2 linked regions of the Sporocytophaga myxococcoides DSM 11118 genome follow. Each later gene encodes a partner of the first gene's protein in a complex. Links are inferred from orthologs where the notes say so. Each region holds a gene or a part of one and is shown on either strand. Other genes may lie near its edges. The genes, in order: rny and pfkA.

Evidence for each region.
Region 2: rny (region 1) and pfkA share a complex: the UniProt entries of both Bacillus subtilis proteins name them as parts of the possible RNA degradosome complex. The link is inferred for Sporocytophaga myxococcoides DSM 11118 from one-to-one orthologs.

Annotation. Positions count from the first base shown.
Region 1 is NZ_KE384560.1:1,012,877-1,022,270, forward strand. What follows is about bases 3,144-6,088. They hold rny (ribonuclease Y), read right to left. Parts: upstream 5,427-6,088; coding sequence 3,861-5,426; downstream 3,144-3,860. Other genes in these bases: K350_RS0122620 (hypothetical protein), read left to right, coding at 3,144-3,341; K350_RS0122625 (hypothetical protein), read right to left, coding at 3,410-3,739; K350_RS0122635 (cell division protein ZapA), read right to left, coding at 5,526-5,813; K350_RS0122640 (coiled-coil domain-containing protein), read right to left, coding at 5,835-6,088. Outside these bases: K350_RS0122600 (cupin domain-containing protein), read left to right, coding at 1-138; K350_RS0122605 (hypothetical protein), read right to left, coding at 130-663; K350_RS0122610 (substrate-binding domain-containing protein), read left to right, coding at 924-1,778; K350_RS0122615 (hypothetical protein), read left to right, coding at 1,885-2,388; more of K350_RS0122620, read left to right, coding at 2,412-3,143; more of K350_RS0122640, read right to left, coding at 6,089-6,134; pheT (phenylalanine--tRNA ligase subunit beta), read right to left, coding at 6,138-8,543; K350_RS0122650 (DUF1684 domain-containing protein), read right to left, coding at 8,594-9,259; RadC family protein, read right to left, coding at 9,222-9,394. UniProt on the Bacillus subtilis protein: Endoribonuclease that initiates mRNA decay. Initiates the decay of all SAM-dependent riboswitches, such as yitJ riboswitch. Involved in processing of the gapA operon mRNA, it cleaves between cggR and gapA.
Region 2 is NZ_KE384561.1:336,951-346,339, forward strand. The notes cover bases 3,047-5,986. They hold pfkA (6-phosphofructokinase), read left to right. Parts: upstream 3,047-3,984; coding sequence 3,985-4,989; downstream 4,990-5,986. Other genes in these bases: K350_RS0125465 (NAD-dependent epimerase/dehydratase family protein), read right to left, coding at 3,047-3,307; miaA (tRNA (adenosine(37)-N6)-dimethylallyltransferase MiaA), read right to left, coding at 5,078-5,986; K350_RS0125480 (glycosyltransferase), read right to left, coding at 5,985-5,986. In the rest of the region: K350_RS0125455 (NAD-dependent 4,6-dehydratase LegB), read right to left, coding at 1-725; K350_RS0125460 (glycosyltransferase family protein), read left to right, coding at 1,073-2,245; more of K350_RS0125465, read right to left, coding at 2,246-3,046; more of miaA, read right to left, coding at 5,987-5,995; more of K350_RS0125480, read right to left, coding at 5,987-7,079; K350_RS0125485 (PAS domain S-box protein), read left to right, coding at 7,392-9,389. UniProt on the Bacillus subtilis protein: Catalyzes the phosphorylation of D-fructose 6-phosphate to fructose 1,6-bisphosphate by ATP, the first committing step of glycolysis.

The sequences.
Region 1 (9,394 bases):
GTTGGAAAAGGATATACTCTTGTTAGCTGTATGGTGGCCCCAGGGTTTTCTTTTGATGATTTTGAACTCGGAAAAAGGGAAGATTTACTGAAATTATTTCCAGAGCAGGCTACTATAGTCAAGGAACTTTCAAGGTAAGTTGCAAACAAAGCTTTTCTGAATTTCTTCAAAACCAGTATTATTTTTCACCTCATCTTCCTGAGCAGTTTGAAAAATAAGACCTAATGTTCTGCCTTTGCAATTGAAGCAGACAATTTGTCCAGAATGTTTCAGCCCGGATAATTGTGTGATGAATCCTGTGCTTGAAACTTGAAAATGCCCAAGATTTTTAATTGGTTGGATTTCATTAAACAGAATCCCCGTATTTTTATAAAAAGAATTTTGAGACAGCTGTTTTTTGAGAAGCAATAAAAACTCTTCTTTGCTTACCTCCTGGTTAATCCAGCTTAGAGTAAACATGCCACTCTCATTCATCCCTTTTTTTTCACAGGTAAGGAAAAATCCAAGTGTATCATTTATGCTTTCCGATTGCGTAATCACCCAGCCCTCTGGAATGGTAAAAGAAACTCCGTGTTCAGCGAAAGTGTTCTTTTGTGGCTCTTTGCAGGAAACGAGGACTAGAACGAAAAAAGCCCAAACTAAGGAATTTTTCAATTTTTGCATCTGTTGAATAATTGACATAAAATATTAATTGGTCTTTATTTCTATAAAATGAAACTGCTGAAACTAATTTTGGTTTTCTCGCTATTTTTCGGAGTTAATTACTTCTCAAAAATTAATAGTTCCTCGATACAAAGTTCATTATCAAAAAATCGAACTATGTCTAGCTATTCATTATTTAAACAAATCAGCAGATTTACGGCTCTTACCTTTCAATAGTGAATTTCCGATAATACCTTTGGATTTCTATTTATACATGAAAGATGATAACCTTTAGATTAGGCGGAGTTCCGGAGCATTTTAATTTACCTATTCATTTAGCTAAGCAAAGCGGAAAATTTGAAGAAGCTGGCATTGACCTTGTCTGGACAGATTTTCCTGGAGGTACCGGAGCAATGTGCTCTGCTCTTAAGGAAGATCAGATTGATTGCGCAATATTGCTTACCGAAGGAATCACAGCCGATATCGTAAAAGGAAGTCCTCTTAAAATTCTTAAAGTATATGTGGAGACTCCATTAATTTGGGGGATTCACGTCTCTGCAAGTTCGCCATATATCAACATTGATCAGCTGGAAGGTAAAAGGTATGCAATAAGCAGGCAAGGGTCAGGTTCTCATCTTATGTCCTATGTAGATGCAGACCAAAGAAACTGGAAGATTTCAGAATCTCAGATGGTTGTGGTTGGTAATCTTGAAGGTGCAAGAACTTATTTATCAGAAGATAAAGCAGATATTTTTTTATGGGAAAAATATATGACCAAACCATTAGTTGATGCAGGTGAATTCCGAAGAATAGGAGAAAGGCTCACCCCATGGCCTTGTTTTGTATTTGCTGCATCAGAAAACTTTATCGAAAAGCATGGTTCCATACTAACAACATTTTTTAAAATTGTTAATAAATCAGTAGAAACTTTCATGCAAAACCCTGAAGCGTCGAATATGGTCTCAGAACGATATTCATTGAAGAAAGAAGATGCAAAGCAGTGGTTTGAAAGTACAAAGTGGAATATTGAAAATGGTATTGATGTAAAAATTCTAGATAATATTCAGGAATGGCTATATAGATTGCATATAATTTCTGCTAAAAAAATATCGACTCAATTGATTTTTAAGTATTAAATATCCGCTCAATACTTTTATAAATGGATGCCCTTAATTAATTTTGGGTACAACTTTTAAGTTTAAATAATTCAAATTTTTAACAAACAAAACTGATTTTTAAATCATGAAACAAAATTTTAGAAAGCTACTTATTGGTGGAACTCTTGCTCTATTTGTAGGGATGACATTGGTTGGATGTAAAAAGGATGATGATAATGGTCCTGTTGTGTCAAATGGAAAAGCTACGATTATAGGATATCTAAAAGCTGAACTAAACACTAATAATGGAGATTTTGAGCCGGCAGCAAATGTTAAAGTTCAGGCTATTATTAATTCAGCGGATCTTGTAACTAATCCTGATCCGAATAAAGACTATCCAAATATTGTGTACAACACAGTAACTGATGTGAATGGAAAGTATACATTCAATGTAGATGCGAATGGAAGATCAGTTGATGTAAGAATCATACCTCAGGATTTTGAAGCAAAACAAAACAACAATGGGGACGAAAGAGCGATGATTTACAAATTTCCTGGATCATTCTATGTATCAGATGACGTTTATGCAGGAACCATCACTTATGAGAATTACAGAGTTTATGATGAATATGTAAAGGCTAATTTTTAATCTGATTTTTTAAGCAAATAATAATGAAAAAAATAATCCTAGTAGCATTGCTGGCTATATCAGCATGCAAACTTGCGACTGCTCAGGAAACAGCAGCAAGTCAGGAAACTGTTGAATTAAGATCAAAAAGAGGTGTTTTAATTTTACCAAAAAAGGGAGAATATGCTATAGGATTCTCTGCTGATCCAGTTTTGTTGTACCTGGGTAATTTCTTCAGTGGAGGTAACCAAGCTCCAGCAGTTGATTACCCTAGTGGCTTCAGTAATACAGTATTAGGAGGCAGAATTGGTAATGCTTTCACTGGTAAATATCTTCTTGATGATCATACTGCTGTTAGAGCAAGATTCCAGTTTAACTTTACTAAGGCAACTAATAAATACATCGTTGCGGCAAATAATGATGGTACGGCAAATAACCTTGCGCCTCAGTTTGCGGAAGATAAAGTAACCATAAGAAATAACGCAGTATTGCTGGCTTTAGGACTCGAAAAAAGAAGAGGAGCGAGCAGAGTTCAGGGAGTATATGGAGGAGAAATACTTTTAGGATTCAATAAGGTAAAGGAAAAGGCTGATTATGGAAATGGAATGGGAGCAAATTTCCCAACACCAGTTTCTTATGAAAATGCTTATAACAGGATTCCAGGAGCAGATTCTACTACTTCAAGATGGACAGAATACAATCATGGAGCTACATTTTTTGCTGGTGTTAGAGGATTTGCCGGAATCGAATATTTCTTCGCTCCAAAGATCTCCTTAGGCGCTGAATTTGGTTATACATTAGGTTTTGCCAGCAAAAAAAGCGATTCTGTAAAGCTTCAAGCAATGAATAATACAAGCGGAAATGCAGTAGAATATGAAGCGAAACCAACTCCAAACAATTCAACAGGAATTAATAACTTTGGATTAGGATTGGATAATTTTAATGCTAATCTGAACCTACATTTCTATTTTTAATAAGAAATAATCAGTAATACTTAAAGCTGTCCTCAAAGGCAGCTTTTTTTATTTCCCGACAATTAATGTTATCCGCAAATGATTGAAGCTGCTGCAGGAAGGGCCATTGGATAGTCAAGTCGATATTTTACCCTACATTTGGTACCATTATCAAAGAGTTGGACACTATCGGTGTAAAATACTGCATCTCCAACATGTGGATTATTAGGACTAGACCACTCCATCATCCAAACGGTTATACATTTAGTTCCCAGTGGCAGGCTATGTATGATCACCTCATTTTCTCCCGGTTGTGCATCAAGGGAAATTCTTGCAAAAAATCCGGAGAAAGCTCCAGCCATTCTTGTTTCTGATGATGAAATATCCATTGTGGTGGTTGAAGAGAGTATAGTTTCCATTTTAAATTCTTTTATTAAGAAAACTGGTGGAAAATTAAAAAAGTTAAAAGTGTTACTTCAGCTAATAAAAAAGGCTGACCATTAAACTGGCCAGCCTTTTGTTTAAAGTCTGAATTCTTTGTTATTTCGCGTAGCTTACAGCTCTCATTTCTCTGATTACGGTTACCTTAATCTGACCAGGGTACTGCATGTCGGTTTCGATTTTTTTCGATATATCGAAAGATAATGTTCCTGCTTTTTCATCAGAAACATTTTCAGCATCAACCATTATTCGCAGCTCTCTACCAGCCTGAATAGCATAACATTTAGTAACTCCATCAAATGAAAGCGCCAGTTCTTCCAATTCTTTAAGTCTTCTGATGTAAGACTCCATAACTTCTCTTCTTGCTCCAGGTCTGGAACCGCTGACGGCATCACAAACTTGAATTATTGGAGAAAGGAGTGAGGTCATTTCAATTTCATCGTGGTGTGCACCAATGGCATTACAGACTTCAGGACTTTCCTTGTATTTTTTAGCAAGTTCCATTCCGAGGATTGCGTGAGGCAATTCTGGTTCTTCAGGAGAAACTTTTCCGATATCATGAAGAAGTCCGGCTCTTTTTGCAAGTTTGGCATTAAGGCCAAGCTCGGCTGCCATAGTTGCAGCTAATTTGGCAACTTCTCTGGAGTGTTGAAGAAGATTTTGACCATATGAAGATCTGAAACGCATTCTCCCCACCATTTTAATCAATTCTGGGTGTAAACCGTGAATTCCAAGATCTATAACAGTACGCTCCCCGATTTCAATAATTTCTTCCTCTATATTTTTGAAAGTTTTGGCAACAACCTCTTCAATTCTGGCAGGGTGAATTCTTCCATCCTGAACAAGTCTGTGCAACGAAAGTCTTGCAACTTCTCTTCTAACAGGGTCAAAACCACTGATAATAATTGCCTCAGGGGTGTCATCTACTATGATTTCAACTCCGGTAGCAGCCTCTAGAGCTCTGATATTTCTACCTTCACGACCAATGATTTTACCTTTAATATCGTCACTTTCAATGTTGAAAATGGAAACACAATTTTCAATTGCATTTTCTGTAGCAGTTCTTTGAATCGTTTCAATAACGACTTTTTTAGCTTCTTTGGTAGCGGTAAGCTTAGCTTCGTCAACAATGTCTTTGATATAAGAAGATGCCTTGGAACGAGCTTCATCTTTTAGAGCTTCTACCAAATTTTGTTTTGCTTCTTCAGCAGTAAGATTGGCAATTTTCTCAAGTTTGGTAACTTGAGAAGCTTTCATTTTTTCAAGCTCATCTTTTCTTTTGTTGATGATTTCCATCTGAGCAGAAAGGTTTTCTTTCATACTTTCCAATTCTGCTTCTTTTCTAGAATTGGTTTCCAGCAATTTTGAAAGATTTCCTTCTCTTTGTTTCAGCTTGTTCTCATTTTGAATAATGATGTTCTTTTTCTTGTTAGCTTCCTCTTCAAATTCCGCTTTGATTTTCAGATAGTTTTCTTTAGCCTGGAGAATTTTTTCTTTCTTGATGCTTTCTCCTTGAATTTCAGCTTCCTTAATAATTAATTGTGATTTAGCCAGTGCTTCTTCCTCATGTTTTTTGAAGACCTTCATGAGAAGGAATCTGCCAATTGCAATCCCTGCTCCCAGGAATACAATTGCAGTTATAATATAAAATAGAACATCTACCATTTTTTTGGTTTTAGGGTTTATTAAAAAAGGCAGAAGGGGAAATGAAAAAGTTTTCTAACTTTTAAGTAAAAATAATAGATCAGAAACAGGGATTCTAAATCAGATACCAGTGTTTGAAATTAGGTTGTCCAAACGGGTTATTTTGGACTCTAATTCATTTATATACTTTTGGTTTTCAGCATCTGTCCGCAGTCCTTCAGCAAAACAGTCAAAAGCGACCATTGCCAAAAGATCCTGCTTGTCATCTATTCCAAACTGATCCCTATACATTTTAATTCTTTCATTAATCAATCTGCCGGCGATTCTAAGTCGCTCTTCTTCAGCAGCATCTACACGCATTGGGTATTCCCTTTCTGCGATTCTGATTTTTATCGAAAGTTCTCCCATTCAGGGATTTATGATCTTTAATTATTCACTTAAATGTGCTATACACTTATCAATTTCTCTAATATACTCGTTAATTTTCAGCTTTAATTCTGAAGGATTATGAGCATCCTCTGCAATTGACGATACAATTTTACTAATTTTCTCTTGATTTTGAAAGTTTTTTATCTCTTGATTTTGGCGTTCGATTACCGCTTTTAAGTCTTGATTTTCTCCTTTAATCCTAATCAATTCAGTTTTGGCCGAATGCAGCTCCTGTAACACGCTTTCGATTTTATGCTCAAGAAAATCAAGTTTTACCAATAATTCCCGCTTATCCTTCATTAATTACTTTCTGATAATTGCTCCAAGGTCTTTTTCAAATGAATCCATGAGTTTTTGCATGGTTTGATCAATAACTTTATCTGTAAGTGTCTTTTCATCGTCCTGAAGATAAAAACTTACAGAATAAGATTTTTTGTTGTCTCCCAAATTTGCACCTTCATATACATCAAAGACGTTAATCTCCTGTAAAATCTTCTTTTCTTTACTCTGAGCAAGTTGTTTAATCTGTTCAAAAGTAACTCCTTTGTCTATAACTAATGAGAGATCCCGTCTTACTTCTGGGAATTTGGAAATTTCCTGATATACAGTAGTTTCAGATAGTAGATTTAAAAGAAGTGCAGCATCGAAGTCTGCATAGTAAACAGATTGTTTTAAATCAGTTGCCTTCAATATTTTATCCGCAATTTTCCCGAACTGAATTAAAGTTTTACCTTTGATTTGATATTCAAGGCCTTCAGAGAAGTAATTACTTGAAATTGTGTTAACAGTTGTTCCTTTAATATTGAGTTTTTCAATAATTCTATGAATGAAGTTTTTCAGTGTAAAGAAATCAGAGGGAGCATCTTTTGCTATCCATGATTCATGATGTTGGTTTCCTGTAATAAATAATGCAAGACGATCTTTTTCAGTATAGCCCTTCTCAGTTTTAAAATATGTTTTTCCAAACTCGTAGAATTTCAGGTCTTTTTGCCTTCTATTCACATTGTAAGCAATGACTTCAAGGCCTGAGAAGAGCAATGTTTGGCGCATTACCCCCAAATCTTCACTAAGTTTATTCAAAATCAATACAGGATTGTCACTATTTTCAACCAGTTTTTGATAACTTTCTTTTGTAAGAGAATTTGTAATTATTTCAGAAAATCCTGCTCCTGCAAGCAAATTACCAAGTTTGCCATGAAGTTTTGCTTTATCTTTTTTAGGGAAATCAGCAATGTAATCTGTCTTGATTTTCGGATCAATTTCAATATTATCGTATCCGTAAATTCTTAAAACCTCTTCAACTATATCAGCTTCTCTCTGAACATCAACTTTAAAAGGAGGTACTGAAACCTTAAGACTATCTCCTTTAACTTCAAGTATCTTGATTCCAAGATTTGAAAGAATTTCTACAATTGTATCAGGTGAAATCTTTTTACCAATCAATCTATGGATATAGGAAAATGAAGTTTCTATCTCAAAGTTTTGAATAGGACTAGGGTAAATATCAATCAAATCTGAAGCGATTTCTCCGCCAGCTACTTCCAGGATGAGGTTTGCAGCTTTTTTCAGAGCCTCAACAGTCATATTAGGATCTGTTCCTCTTTCAAATCTGAAAGAGGAATCTGTTTTTATTCCATGATGTTGAGCTGTTTTTCTCACATAATCCGGAGAGAAATAAGCACTTTCAAGGAAAATGGCTGTAGTGTCAGATTTTACACCTGAATCTAATCCTCCAAATACTCCTGCAATACACATTGGTTCGTTTGTATTGCAGATCATAAGATCTTTGGAAGTTAGTTTTCTTTTATTTCCGTCTAAAGTAACAAATTCGGTACCTTCTGTTGCAGTTTTAACTTTAACAGTATTTCCAACTTTGGCAAGATCAAACGCATGAAGTGGTTGGCCAAGATCATGCAGTATAAAATTGGTGCAGTCAACAATATTGTTAATCGGAGAGAGGCCGATAGACTTCAATCTGTTCTTAAGCCATTCAGGAGATTCTTTTACTGATATGCCTTTTATGATGATGCCTGAATATCTTGGGCAAGCTTCTGAGTTTTCGACAGAAACATTGATAGCATGTTTTTCTTTTTGAGCCGGTAAAGACTTTTCTTCTCCTTTGCAAATTTCTCTTTTCAAAAGAGCTCTCAAATCTCTTGCAACACCGAGGTGAGAAGCTGCATCAGCACGATTTGGAGTTAGGCCTATTTCAAAAGTATAATCATTTTCGACTTTGAAATATTCAGCAGCAGAAGTGCCAAGGGGCAGTTCAGTCTGAAGTACCATAATGCCATCATGAGATTTGCCTAACCCGATTTCATCTTCTGCGCAAATCATTCCTTCTGAAACTTCGCCTCTTATCTTTGCTTTGCTGATTTTAAACGGTTCGCCTTCAGTAGGGTATAAGGTCGCACCGACAGTTGCTACAATTACCTTTTGTCCTTCTGCAACATTTGAAGCCCCGCAAACGATTGGCAGAATTGTGCCATTTCCGATATCAACAATAGTTTTCTTTAATTTGTCTGCGCCCGGGTGTTTTTCACAGGTTAAAACCTTACCTATTACGATGCCATTAAGGCCTCCCTTTATGCTTTCAAACTTTTCAATTCCTTCAACTTCTAAACCTGATTTTGTAAGCAGAGTACCTATTTCTTCAGCAGGTTCGGTAAGTTGAATAAACTGCTGTAGCCAATTATATGAAATTTTCATTTGTAAATTTTAACCTTGAAATGTGGAATCTGTAAAATTACTTAAAACACTTATTTCTCCTGAGGCTTTTCCCATATTTTTTCGCCGGCAGGAATTTCTATGTCCAAATGGTTTTCCGGCGGCGGTAGAGGACAGCTGTATTTATAACTGTACACACAAAATGGATTGTATGCAAAGTTGAAGTCAATTACAGCGTGTTTTTTATCAGTTATTTTTAAGTCAAGGTATCTACCTCCACTATAAGTTTCCCCTCCATTGGTTTTATCAGAAAAAGGAATAAAAGCGTTTAGTTCATTGTTTGATGAATCTTTTGAAATTAGAAGAGTTAGCTGTAAAGGCTTTTTTTCTAAAGTAAAGGAAGCTGTGGCAAATTTTTTATAAGTGTCTTTTCTACCATCATTTCTGGTGATTGTAATTTCTGAAGAATCGGAAAGGGGGTAGAGTTCTGCCTCTACTTTATACTTAGTATTAGGTATAAAATAATTTAGCGTTGTGAAAGCTTCTTTATCCTCAATTGGAGAAAATGGAGAATGTTTGAAAAAGTCATTCCTCTGTCTCCTGTAATCCTCTACATTTTGCTTATAGCTCGTTTTAATATTGCTAAACACAAAAGAAAGAATAACTAATACTAAAGCAACACCCATCCCAGTCCAAAGGATGTGCTTAGTTTTTATTGTATCAAAGTTTGTCTTCATCTGCAAAACTATAATATTCATGATCAGTAAAGATCAGGTGGTCCAGAACAGGGATTTCCAGAAAAGACCCTGCCTGTTTTAATTTACGGGTTAACGAAATATCTGCCTCGCTTGGTTTCAGGTTGCCGCTGGGGTGATTGTGGACTAGGATGATAG
Region 2 (9,389 bases), on another replicon or contig:
ACCTCTTCACCAATGGTTGCATCAGCCTTTGCAATCTCAATAAATCCTTTTGCTGTATCCTTAACAAATAACAAATCTCTTGTCGGATGCAGGGAGCCAAGCTTGATCTCATTTTTACCTGCAAGCAGTTGAGTGATAATTGTAGGAATTACAGCCCTTGCTGACTGTCTGGGACCATAAGTATTAAATGGACGAACAACAGTTACAGGTACTCCAAAGCTTCTGTAAAATGAATCTGCTATGTAATCGGCTCCGATTTTGGTGGCAGAATATGGTGATTGTCCCTGGCGGGCATGTTTTTCATCTATAGGAACATAAAGAGCAGTTCCATACACTTCTGAAGTTGAAGTTACCAATACCCTCTCAACACCAAGTTCTTTAGCAGCTTGAACAATATTAAGAGTACCTTTTACATTAGTATCGATATAAGTATCCGGAGAATGATAACTGTAAGGAATAGCAATAAGTGCTGCAAGGTGAAAAACAACTTCGATATCTTTCATTGCATTTTTTACTCCATGCGGATCTCTTATATCTCCTGCAATTATTTCAAGTTGAGCAAGTTTTTCTTTAGGAAATGCATCAAGCCATCCCCAGGAGTTAAATGAGTTGTAATATACAAATGCCCTGACCTTGCAACCTTCTTCCAATAACTTTTCCACCAGGTGACTTCCGATAAACCCGTCTGCTCCCGTAATCAGGACTTTCTTGTTTTTTAACTCCATTTTGTCTTTAAACTATTGACTCAAAAATTTTTATCTAGACCTAAGGTGAACTCTCTGCCAAATGTGATAGTTTCAAATTTAAGCAAGGAATTCAATCCTCCATAAGTTCACCCTTTGTAAGAGAGTAAACTTACAAATTTTGAATAAAATTCGCTCTTCTATTCAGATTTAAATAATTCTTCTTCTCTTATTCCCCATAGAATTCAATTCTTTGGGGCAGGTAAAAACGAATTGGAATACAGGAAAGCAGATTCGACGATTTTCATTACTTAAATTACTTTTAAGTAAATGTATTACCTTTGCCTTCAGTCTCATATGGTAAGTTACAAAAGTACATTAAATTAATTATGCCTGATAATAGTAGAAAAGAGAAGTGGGTAACAATTGTAAACAGACATTATCCTCCCAATCCTGGCATAACTGGTGAATCGGCCTGGGACCTCGCTAAATATCTGATAGACCATTACAATATTCATGTACAAATAGTCCATGTTCTACGAAATGATGATGGCGGAGGTGCAGTCAGATCCCCTATTGGAAAAATCGTTTCAATTCCAACTTTATACAAAGGTAAAAATGAAGGCTTAAAATCTCTTGCAGGTTTTCTTGATGGTTTATTTCTGATTATTAAAACCCTTTTTGTGAAAAAAGGACCTGTAATTTGCATGACCAGCCCTCCATTGTTACCATTTTGGGCTTCCATTTTTTTTGGAATATTTCGTATAAAATGGATTTTCTGGTCAATGGATTTATTTCCTGAAGCTTTTGTAGCAAACAGGAAAATGAAAAGTAATTCTTTCCTTTATAGAATTATCAGATCCATTACTTATAACAACAAACCAGAGTTGCTGGTTTCATTAGGGCCCAAGCAGGCAGAATATATCCTGACAAATTATAAAAGGCCCCCTCTTGTTACAGTGTTACCATGTGGCGTCTTTACAGATTATGAAAAAGACGAACAAATTCCTGAATGGAAAAAAGATGATGGCAAAATTTATTTTGGTTATTGCGGGAATCTCGGAGCTCCACATTCGAAAAAATTTCTGAAAGAATTCATTGATACGTTTAATCCGGAAACACAACATTTAATCCTTGCTGTCTATGGACCAAAAGCTTCTGAAATACAAGAGTATGCAAAAGGGAAAGTTGGTATAACAATGCTTAAAAATGTACCAAGAAGTCAGCTACATTATATAGATATCCATCTTGTGAGTTTGCTTCCTGAGTTCAATCATACTGCTGTTCCTTCAAAAGCAATCAGTTCAATATGTACCGGAGGTACTGTTTTATTTTACGGAAATGAAGAAGCTGACACATGGTTTATGCTTCGCAATGCATCCTGGCTGGTTGATATTAATAAAGATTTAAAAAATCAATTGACAAACTTTATTGAGAATATTTCAGCGGAAGAAGTACTTGGAAAGAAAAAAGACTCAATAATACTTGCTGATCAGTTACATAAAATGGAAATATCAGCTTATCAGGAAATAGCGGATCATATAATCCGCTATCACCGGTGATTAAACTCTGCTTTTTAGACCATTAAAGATTTCTTCCAGCGTATTGGGCAGATCATATTTATAATTCCAGGCCGGATAGTGATTCTTAAATTTAGATAAATCACTTATATACCAGATATGATCACCGACCCGTGAAGTATCGGAATATGAATAATTCATTTTCTTTCCAGTGATTTTTTCACAAATCAGAATTGCTTCTTTCATTGAACAATTGGCAAACCTTCCCCCCCCTGCGTTATATACCTCTCCCTGACCAGGGTTTTGATAAAAATGCCAGAACATATTAATCAGATCGTAACTGTGTATATTGTCTCTGACTTGTTTTCCTTTGTATCCGAAGATTGTATAATGCTCGCCGGTGATTGCACATTTCATCAGGTAGGAAAGAAATCCATGGAGCTGTGTGCCAGAGTGATTTGGCCCAGTAAGACAGCCTCCTCTGAAAACACCGGTTTTCATTCCAAAATATCTTCCATATTCCTGAACCAATATATCAGCAGACACTTTTGAAGCTCCAAAAATAGAATGAGTAGACTGGTCAATAGTCATCTGCTCGTCTATACCATTTTTGAAATACTGATGCTCTTCGCTTATTTCCCATCTATTTTCCAATTCCACAAGAGGAAGAAAATTTGGAGTGTCACCATATACCTTATTGGTGGAAGTGAAAATAAAGACCGCCTCTGCACAATATTTTCTGGTCATCTCCAGCATATTCAAGGTACCATTGGCATTTACAGTAAAATCTGTAAATGGCTCTTTTGCAGCCCAGTCGTGGCTTGGCTGTGCGGCCGTATGCAAAACCAGTTTAATGTCTTTGCCATATTGAGCAAAAAGCTTATCTAATTCTTCCTGATTTCTTATATCAAGAGACTGATGAGTGTAATTGTGGTACGTAGTTTCTAGTCTTTGTCTGTTCCAATTGGTAGAAGCATTTTTGCCAAAAAAATACTGCCTCATATCATTGTCTATTCCTATTATAAGATCGAATTTATCGCTAAAAAAACCAACCGCTTCACTTCCAATCAATCCGGCAGAGCCCGTAATCACCGCTATATTCATATTCAATACTTTATTTACTTTTCCTTGTCTTTGTTACTAAATTTCAGAATAGAGCTTCTAATTATACCTAAGCTTCAGTAGCCTTAGTGTGACGGACTATTTTGAAGGATACCATATAATATTATCTAACAAAGACTTCCGTTGAATCTTATTTTAACAAAAAATTATATTATTTAATCCCCGAAAGATAATATATATTTTACATTTTACTCAAAGGTTATTGCCGATTTAGTCATTAAACGCCTTTCCAAATTTTCATTAGAAAAGATTGAATCCTATACATCCCGATAAAACCAATCAGCAAAAATTATTAAATTATTACTTACCAACTATTTAAGAAATCAAGAAGCATTTTGGGAAATTTTAAATAGTATCCATTTCCTGAAAAAAAGAAAATAATGAATCAATATCCATAATTCATGAATAATTGAGAGCATTTTTCATAAAATGAAGATTAAATTCGGAGGCAAAATCACAAAATCATTCACTTATCTTATTTTTTATGAATAGCTTGATTTTTCAATTTTATTTAAACACATTCGTTGAGGCTTAAAAAATAGACCTTGTGTATATATAATTGCTATGAAATTTCAGATTTATCGATTGTTATATTACAAGGATTTTAAAAACATAATTTTTTTTCTTAAAATTGACCCAGAAAATATAGGTTATAAAGTATGAAGAGAATTGCGGTTTTCACTTCCGGTGGTGATGCACCAGGTATGAACGCTTGTATAAGAGCTGTAGTTAGATCAGCGCATTACTTTGGTTTAGAAGTATATGGAATTTTGAAAGGTTATGACGGAATGATCCATGGTAACCTTATCGAAATGGATGACAGATCGGTTAGTAACATCATCCAAAGAGGTGGAACCATCTTAAAGTCAGCCAGAAGTGAAGAATTCAGAACTGTTGAGGGAAGAAAGAAAGCCTACGAGAATATTAAAAAATTTGGTATCGACGGATTAGTTGGAATTGGAGGAAACGGAACATTTACCGGTGCGGAAATTTTTTACAATGAATATCAGATACCTTGCGTTGGAGCTCCTGGAACAATAGATAACGACCTTTATGGCACGGATTTTACTATCGGTTATGATACAGCAGTTAATACTGCTCTTTCAGCAATAGACAGAATCAGAGATACAGCGGATGCTCACGAAAGAATATTCTTTATTGAAGTTATGGGTCGTGACACAGGTTATATTGCAGTAAGATCTGCAATTGCAGGTGGAGCTGAAATGTCTGTAATGCCTGAGACTAAAAATTCAGTTAAAGAGGTAATCCAGAAGTTAAAACACGGAACAAGCCAGTCAAAAGCGTCTCACATTATCATAGTTGCAGAAGGCCATGAAGTGGGAAGAGCTCAGAATATAGCTGATAAAGTAAAAAAAGAACTACCTGAACTTGATGCCAAAGTTACAACTTTAGGTCACGTACAAAGAGGTGGAGCGCCTACAGCTGCAGATAGAGTGCTAGCCAGCAGATTAGGACTTGGCGCTGTTGAAGGATTAATAAAAGGAAAAACCAATGTGATGGCTGGGGTAATCAACAGAACATTGTGCTACACTCCATTCAAAGATACTATTACTAAGAAAAAGCCAATTAACAAAGAGCTCATTCGTATAGTTGAAATTTTAAATGGCAGGAAATACCATAACATAGAAAGAGAAATTTTATAATAAAAAAAAGCCCCTGACCTGTCGGGGGCTTTTTTGTTACTCTCAGAGACGCTATGAATGGCATCTCAAAACCTTATAATGATTCACTTTAAGTTTTAAGCATTCCGCTTTCTGCTTTAATAAAATCAATAATCTCAGCCTTCTGTGCGGGGTTAAACCAATGATATTCTTTATCTTTTTTAAACCAGGTTAACTGACGTTTCGCATACCTTCTGGAGTTCCGCTTCAACAAACGAATCATTTCTTCCCGTTCATAAATTCCATCAAAAAAATCAAAAACCTCTTTATATCCTACTGTTTGTAATGCATTCATATTTTTATATGGAATTAATGCCTTCACTTCTGCTTCCAGTCCGGCTTCCAACATTAAATCCATCCGGCGATTTATTCTTTCATATAATTCCTCTCTTGGCCGCTCCAGTCCTATTTTTATAATTTCAAAGTTTCTGGATGCTTTTTCATTTTTTCTGTAAAAAGAAAATGGAATACCAGTACTTCTGATCACTTCAAGAGCTCTGAGAATCCTTTGATGATTGGACTTATCGACCTGTTCATAATAAACAGGATCAGACACCTTTAATTCTTCCAATAAAGGTGAAAGTCCTTTATCAGACAATTCTGAAACCAGCTGACTCCTGGTCTCCTCTTCCACCTCAGGCATTTCGTCAAATCCTTCACAAACAGCCTTGATATATAATCCAGACCCTCCAGTAAGGATCAAATAATCCTTTTCTGTAAAAAGATGATCAATTAACTTTAAAGCTTCCTCTGAATATGATCCTGCATTGAATGGTTCTGCAATGGAGTGACTATCGATAAAGTAATGAACAACACTTTTCATTTCAGCTGCAGTAGGCTTGGCAGTTCCTATGCTCATTTCTTTGAAGAACTGTCTTGAATCAGCTGATATTACCGGAACAGCAAAATGCTGCGCCAGTTCGACACAAAGGTCAGTTTTGCCGACTGCAGTCGGTCCTGCAATTACTATCAGATATTTACTTCCCACTTTCAACCCTTTTATAAAAATCAACTAGTGCCTCAGATTCCTTTTCCCAATTGAAAATTTTTCTTGCTTTCAAAGCATTCTGCTTGATTTCATCATAGAGTGCAGGCTCATTCAGCAATCTATTGAAAGCCTTTACAATTTCTTCATGTTTAAGATCAACCAGTAAAGCAAATGAATATACATCATTAAGATGTTTATATTCCGGAAAATTTATAGTTACCTGTGGAATTCCGGCCATCATATAATCGAAAAACTTATTGGCAAGAGAATAGTAGTAACTGGCCCCTCTGTTTTCCAAAAGCAATACACCGGCATATGCTCCACGAATAATTTCCTTTAATTTTTCAGGTTCCACATAACCCAAAAATTTCACTTTACCATCCAGATCCATATCCTTTGCTTTAGCCTTCATGCTTTCAAACATTTCTCCATCTCCGCAGATATAAAGGCTGCAATTGATTTCAGGCATTGCATTGAGCATTTGTTCTATACCTCTTCCTTCATTTACTGCTCCTGCATATACTATATATTTTTCCTTGGATGTTTCAGGGTCAACCGGCTTGTACAAAGGAAGATTTCTTATCAAGGAAAAACTAACTCCGGGATACCTTTCTTCAAAGATTCTCCTCACTCCTTCACTCACTGTATATGAATACTTTACTTTTGGCACTATATAATTCTCAAGCTTCAGCCACATAGACCTTACAACAGGTCTTCTGACAACTTCAATTACCTCTGTAAATAACTCATGAGCGTCATACACCAAAGGTTTATTTTTCACCTTCGAAACAACATAACAGGGAAGAATTGTATCAAGGTCAATTGCGCAGATTATATCTGCCCTTCTGAACATAAGAAAAAATAAAAGACGAAAATTATATTCCAGATAAAAAAGCTTCCCGTTTTCAAAAAAACAATCAAGCCTCTTTTGCTCAAACAATTGATGTTTTAACTCTATAGATTTTTTTCTTTTCCTACCTACCAGAAGAACAGAATGCCCGGCCTTAGCCAATGTGGATGAAATCCTTTGCATTCTTTGATCATAAGATAGATCGTTTGTTACCGTAAAAATGATTCTGGCCATTGCCTATTTTTTTGCAAATTAAACCGGGATTAAGCATTAAAAAAAATATCATTATTAATCAATTCATTAGAATTTATAATAAAGTATAGATTATAATGATTAACAGGATTTTCAACGGCTATGATTATTTTGAGTTAAAAATTGTAGCCTGAATTATTGTATTATAAATGAACTGAAAAATATTTTTCAAGGAATACATTTAAAACATTTTAATAACCAGCAACTTACAATCAAAGGCTTTTTGGCGTAAAAAAAGATTTTATAGATCAAATTGATTATATTTGTTTAAGTCGATCCATCCTCTGAGTACCCATGGAATTAGAAAATAAATCGAGAGAAGAACTAGCTGCGGAGATCCTGAAGCTTCAGGATAAAATAAACTTAATTGAAAGGCAATCTGATAAAAAATTACCAGAGATTGACCTTAATTTTCGTAATGCCCTGGAAAAAATTACCCTATTCGCTCTGAGTATCAATCAGGACGGAAAAATTGCCTATTGCAACCAGACTTTTGCTGATTTTATTGGAGCATCTAAGGAAGTCCTTTTAGGAAAGGAATGGACAAGTATTGTACATAAAGGTAAAGGCCAGGATGATCGTGGGATTTTTAGCCTGATTGAGAATGGCCAACTTTTTAATAATATCAAGAGAAAAATCATAGCCAAAGACGGACAAATAAGAACTGTCAGATTTCAGGTTTTGATTCAAAACAATTCGGATGGAAAGCTTTCAGAAACTACTCTCGTGGGGGAAGATGTCACAGAAAAAAAGAGGGTAATAAAAGCTTTAAAAGAAAGTAATGAGCAACTTCACGATCTTTTTGAAAATGCTAATGACCTTATTCAGGTATTTTCTCTTGAAGGTGATATTATTTTTGTAAACAATGCCTGGAAGAATACCCTTGGGTATGTAGATGACGAGATTACTAGTCTTAATTTTAAAGAGATTGTTCACAAGGACTACCAGCAAGCGACCTTTGATCATTTACAAAAAATATTAAGCGGAGAGAAAGGCGACAAAATTGAAACTGTTTTCACTACGAAAGCTGGTAAATCCATACATGTTATAGGTAGTGTAAACGTTCGATATGAGAAAGAAAAGCCAATTGCATTCAGAGGCATATTTCACGACAACACTGAAAGGATAAGAGCAGAAAGAGGGGTTACCCTTTATTACAAAATTGCCAACCTTACCATAAGCAGCAATAACCTGGAATCTCTCCTTTACAATATCCACCAGGAGCTTAAGACAATCATTGCTGTTAACAACTTTCACGTTGCACTTTATGATAAGGATAAAAACTATCTGAACTTTCCATACTATGTTGATGAAAACTTCGGAGATAGAATTACTACCCAAAAAAGGATTGTAGGAAAAGGCTTAACTGAATATTCTCTCTTTAACGACAAGCCTACTTTTCTTTATGAAGAAGACATTCACGAACTGGCAGCTTCAGGAAAAGTAGAATTAATGGGTCCGGTACCCAAAATTTGGCTGGGAGTTCCTTTACGCCTGGAAAACCGTACCATTGGAGTCATTGCAGTAAAAAGCCATAGTGACAGAAATAAATTCAAGAGAAGGCACCTTGATCTTCTGGATTTTATTTCAGGTCAGATTGCCATTGCAATTGAGAGAAAGAGAAATGAAGAAAAGATCCTTGAACAAACTGCAAGATTAAATTCAATTTTTGAAAGCAGTTCTCACCTGATATGGTCTGTTAACAGGCAAAGAGGGCTTACCTCTTTCAACAGAAATTATGCTGAAGCTATAAAAAGGAAATTCGGTTCTTATCCGGAACTTGACCAAGCCTCTGAAAAACCTAAAATATTAATGCTTTCAGACGAAATTTACCATGATTTCGTCAATGCAAGGTATAAAGAAGCATTTGAAGGAAAGCAGCAACACTTTGAAGCCCGAACAATCATTGATGGAAGGGAAACATGGAGAGAAACCTTTCTGAATCCTATATTCCTTCCGGATGGACGAATAGAAGAAGTTTCAGGTATTTCACATGATATTACAGAAAAGAAACATTGGGAAATAGCTCTGCAAGAAAGCGAGGAGAAGTTTCGTAATATATTTGAATCCTTTCAGGACATCTATTACAGAACAGATGTTCATGGCAGAATCAATATGATAAGTCCTTCTGGATGTGAGCTAAGCGGATATAGCCAGGATCAGATCATTGGGCGACACATTACAGAGTTCTATGTTAGTCCTAAAAAACAAACAGCGCTTGTAAAACAATTGCTACGTACAGGTACTATCCGAAACTATGAGAACAACCTGGTGCTAAAAGACGGAACGGTA